2 regions of the Planococcus beijingensis genome follow, and region 2 is predicted to be linked to the other one. Evidence: riboswitches for the same ligand, from Rfam matches in the RefSeq annotation. Region 2 holds a riboswitch; the other holds the start of a gene.

Region 1 (2,410 bases), on a different contig from region 2:
TTCCGGCTAAGGTGCCGATAATCAAAGTCATCAGTAGCGAACCGCCGACCACAATGCCCAGCACAAAATTGCCTTGCCATACATAAGCAATCAATAAAATGAGAACAGAGCAGATGGCTCCGATGATGATGCCGACCCATAATTCCCTGATGACCAGCTGGACGGTCTGTTTAAAATTCAGCTTCTGGGAAGCCAATCCACGGACCACAACGGACAGCGACTGCGTACCCGTATTTCCGGTCATGCCGGCAATCATCGGCATAAAGAACGTCAGCGCTACAACAGTCTGAAGCGTTTCTTCGAATCGGCTGATGATGCCGCCGGAAAACAAGCCGATAAACAATAGGAGAATCAGCCAAGGCAGACGGCGATAAGCCGCAATCAAAGCAGGCGTATTAAAGTCGATTGACTTACCGGAAGCCGACAATTTTTCAATGTCTTCATTCGCTTCCTGCATGACGACATCGATGACATCGTCCACCGTGATGACACCGGCAAGCGTATTGTCTTTTTCAACAATCGGCAACGTGACGAAATCATAGCGGCTGATCAATTGGGCGGCCTCTTCCTGGTCGGTCAGGACGTCGGCTTTGATGACACGGTTGTACATGACTTCTTCGATTTTGTCCTCAAGGTTTCCAAGAATCAAATCCTTATAAGAAAGAACGCCAAGCAGCTTTTTGTCTTCGTCCACTACATAAAGATAGTTGAGGTATTCCGCTAATTCAGCAAATTGCTTGATCTTATCGATAGCTTGCCGAATCGTGTAATGCCGTGGAATCCATACATAGCGGTTATTCATTAAGCGTCCCGCTGTTTCAGGTGGATACGTCATCGTATTGTGGACAAACCGGGAGTCGTCCTGATTGATCTGCGACAACAGCTCTTCAATGCGTTCCGGTTCCAAGTCGGCCAGCAACAAAGCCAAGTCGTCGTTGTCCATACGATCAAGGACCTTTGCCGATTTTTCTATACCCAGCTTATGAAGAATATCAATTTGTTCATTTTTCGGAAGTTCCTGCATCAGTTCCGTCAGTTGGCGGATCGTCAAATAGAGGAGGAACTTATTGCGGTGTTTGTCCGGCAAATGCCGGTACTGGATCGCCATATCATACGGCTGGAGCTCATCCAGGATGTCCTGGAATTCAATTATTTTTCCTTCTTTCATGGCCTTGATCAACGCCAATGTAATTTCGTCTTCAAGCAATGCTACAGTCATGGTGCTCACTCCTTCTATGCGGAAAATCCAGAAACTCTATTGTTGATTATTGCCTTAAATGAATGATTTGAAAAGGGGAGAAAAAAAGATAGCAGAATTGAATTAATTGACATATAATAATGAAAATCTGAAAAGGCAAACTTCACCGAAAGGGAAGGACGCAAAGCCATGAGCCTAACCGTTGAAAAACGCAAGGTTGTCAGGTTGCCTGGGTCTCGTTCTGTGAGCCACGGCCAGCAGAATGGGAGGAATAGAGACATGAAAAAACTAATGATGGTAGGTGTGTGGTTATTGTTTATGCTGACACAAACCGGTTTTCAGGCTCAAGCGGCTGAAGTGGATGTCAAAGCCACTTGGTTGTGGAATCCGTGGATGATCTACGAAGATGAAGCGGGTACGATCGCTTTTCTCGAAAGCAAAAATGTAAACAAAGTATATGTCCAGATTGATGCGGATATTCCGGCTGGTGTATACCAGAGCTTCATCGAAAAAGCTGGAGCAGCGGGCATGGCCATTTACGCGTTGGATGGAGCGCCTGACTGGGTGGCAGCAAAAGGATTTACCAAACAGGACCGGTTGATGGCTTGGCTGTCAGCCTATCAACAAAAGGCTGCCTTGACGCAGAAGTTCGCCGGTGTACATTTGGATGTAGAACCTTATTTATACAGCGGCTGGAATACCAATCGTGCAGCAACAGTCAAAGCTTATCAAGCCTTGCTGATGAAAGCCGTATCCAGCACAAACGCGTTGAACTTGCCTCTGGAGGCCGATCTTCCTTTCTGGTTCGACGAAATTCCATATAAAAACACTTACGGTAGCGGCGTACTTGCCGAATGGGTCATCGCCAATACGCACAGTGTCACGCTTATGGCTTACCGGGACTCAGCAACCATGATAACAGAACTGGTAAGAAATGAAGTGGCCTATGGAGTAAAATACGGAAAACCGGTTGTGGTGGGAGTTGAAACAGGCCAAACCGATGAAGGTGAAGCCATCTCCTTCTATGAAGAAGGCGAGGCTTTCATGAACAATGAGTTAGCTGCCGTTTCTTCTCATTATGCCTTTTCCAAAGGCTTTGGAGGAATCGCAGTTCATCACGTGGACAGCTGGAAAACGATGGCTCCGTAAAAATTAGTCCACAACGATTTCTTTATTCTTCTAACAAGGAAACAGCAGACTCAGTTTAAATAG
Region 2 (2,410 bases):
TCTATATTTTAAGATGAAGAATTTACCTTTTTTACACCGCTCCGGCCGCTTTGGGCATAGCTCCCGCAAGAAGCCAGGCAAAGAACGCCTGTCTTCTCGCTTCGCTTAGCCCCTGGACGCGTCGGCGCTAAGAAACTTATTAACTTAGAAGCGACATTAAATTTTTCACTGTTTCTATATAAGATATGGAGCAAAACAGCGGAGACTCCCGCGGGATAGTGAGACAGCCGAGACCCTGCAGGAGCGCAGCGACGAAGCGGCTTGGCGCTCGCCCGCAGGAAAGCGGAGTTGTTTTGCGGAATATCAAAAGTGAAAGTAACTGATTTACTTACCAATCTCCAATGCTTTCATGAACATGCTTTTGGAAGCGTTCATGGCGGTGACGTTTGCTTCATATGAACGGGTTGCAGACATCAGGTCGACCATTTCTTTCAATGGATCGACATTGGATGACCGCACATAACCGTCTTCTCCCGCATCCGGATGTTCCGGATCATAGTTCATGGTGAAAGGTGTCTGGTCTTCTCTGATTTCCGATGCTTTCACACCTGATACCGCGGTATTCCCTCTATTGATCACTGACTGGAGTTGGTTGGCAAAAGGCGATGTTCCACTTTGCGACAACTCAACCGTTTTCCGGCGGTAAGGCATCCATTCCCCATCGACCAGCTCAGCACGATTGGTGTTCGCGTTGGCGATATTGGCAGAGACAACGTCCATGCGCAACCGGTTCGCCGTCAGCCCTGAAGCACTGATGTTAAATCCATTAAATAAACTCATCTTTTTTATCTCCCTCCATTAATGACGGAGCTGAGACTGTTAAGCTTGCCGTTGACCCGTTCAGTGACCGCGTTATACCATAATTGGTTTTTGGCCAGCTCGGCCATTTCGGCATCCATGTCGACATTGTTGCCATTGTTGTTGTATTGAGTGGAATGATTAGTAGTAATTTCTGTCGTCGTTTTGGAAACTTCATTGCTGAACGATAGATGTTGATCATTTGTTTTATAACTCGTTAAGCTTTGTTTATTCATTGCTGTATCCAAGGCCGCTTGAAAATCGACTTTTTTGCTTTTGTAGTTGGCCGTATCCACATTGGCGATGTTTGCCGAGTGAACCCGTTGACGTAAAGTGGAAGCCGATAAAGCTTGTTCCATCGTTTCCAGAGATTTAGGGAATATATTCATCAATAAACTCCTTTTTTTTACAGTTATTTGGTATATAAAAATCCACCCTTAAAAAAGGTGGATTTATTTTAAATCTACCATTTTTGGTAACCCGGCTGCCCTGTACATTGCGTATTTAGGCCCGTGGCTTTGCGTCTTTATCTTTCGAATAAGTTTGCCATTATCACAATGATTTCAAGTATTTGATTTTCAAACTCGTTATTTCGTACTATTTTCAAAAAATAATAGCAAAGTGATAGTATCATGTTTCTACATTTTTGTATATTTTTATTTAATAAAATTTTTTATCATATTTTTTCCATTTTAATAGAATAGTCTCTATTTTTTTCGTTTTTTTAATGGTATGCTACGCGAGAAATACTAACCGTTGTTCAAAAAGGAGAAAAGACCATGTTTCGTGGATTATATACTGCTACATCAGGGATGATGGCCAATAATAGGCAACAACAAATATTGACAAATAACCTATCTAATGCCAATACTCCTGGATTTAAAGAAGATCAAACGGTCCTTCGCGCTTTTCCTGATCAGTTGATTAAAGCGATGGAAACCGGTAAAAAAGGTACAATAGCCTCACAAAATATCGGGACTTTAACTACAGGAGTATATGCTCAAGAAGGAATTCCTTCTTTTTTGCAAGGTCCTTTAAAAGAAACCGGAAATTCGACAGATATGGCTTTATTGGATGAGCTGCTTCCCGTAAATCCAGATACTCAACAAAAAGGCACTATGGTTTTCGCAGTCACTGCTGAAAATGGAGATACACGTTACACAAAAAATGGAACCTTCGCTGTAAATCCTGAAGGCACATTAACGACTAGCGAAGGATTCCCGGTATTAGGCGAAAACCTGCAGCCGATTCAAGTCGGGTCCACTGACTTTACTGTAGCCGATAACGGCCAAGTCGTTTTGGCTGACGGTACACAAGTGGGGCGTCTATGGATTGGCCATACTGAAAATCCCGATCAACTTGTAAAAGAAGGCCAGAATTTATTGCGCTGGCAAGGAGATGCAGATCAAGCTCCTCAAAATGTTGGGGATGTTGCTCTTCTTAATAATACAGAGTCCTTTGTCAAACAAGGATTTATTGAACAGTCGAATGTCGACCTGACTCGGACGATGACCGATATGATGACGACATACCGGGGCTTCGAATCCAACCAGAAAGTGATTCAAGCATATGATCGAAGCATGGAAAAAGCCGTCAATGAAATAGGACGCGT

Evidence for each region. Region 2 has a riboswitch for cyclic di-GMP ahead of flgB (flagellar basal body rod protein FlgB). Riboswitches for the same ligand answer to the same signal wherever they lie in the genome.
Region 1: linked by a shared signal. The riboswitch ahead of IRE19_RS10410 (amidase) and the one ahead of flgB (flagellar basal body rod protein FlgB) in region 2 are both predicted to bind cyclic di-GMP.

Annotation. Positions count from the first base shown of each region.
Region 1 covers NZ_JADHDZ010000003.1:352,936-355,345, reverse strand. Annotated here, with positions in the region: gene mgtE (magnesium transporter) at 1-1,219, opposite strand, end outside; cyclic di-GMP riboswitch class I at 1,344-1,431, shown strand; gene IRE19_RS10410 (amidase) at 1,478-2,347, shown strand.
Region 2 covers NZ_JADHDZ010000004.1:380,496-382,905, forward strand. Annotated here, with positions in the region: gene flgC (flagellar basal body rod protein FlgC) at 325-780, opposite strand; gene flgB (flagellar basal body rod protein FlgB) at 786-1,187, opposite strand; cyclic di-GMP riboswitch class I at 1,270-1,356, opposite strand; gene IRE19_RS12930 (flagellar hook-basal body protein) at 1,578-2,410, shown strand, end outside.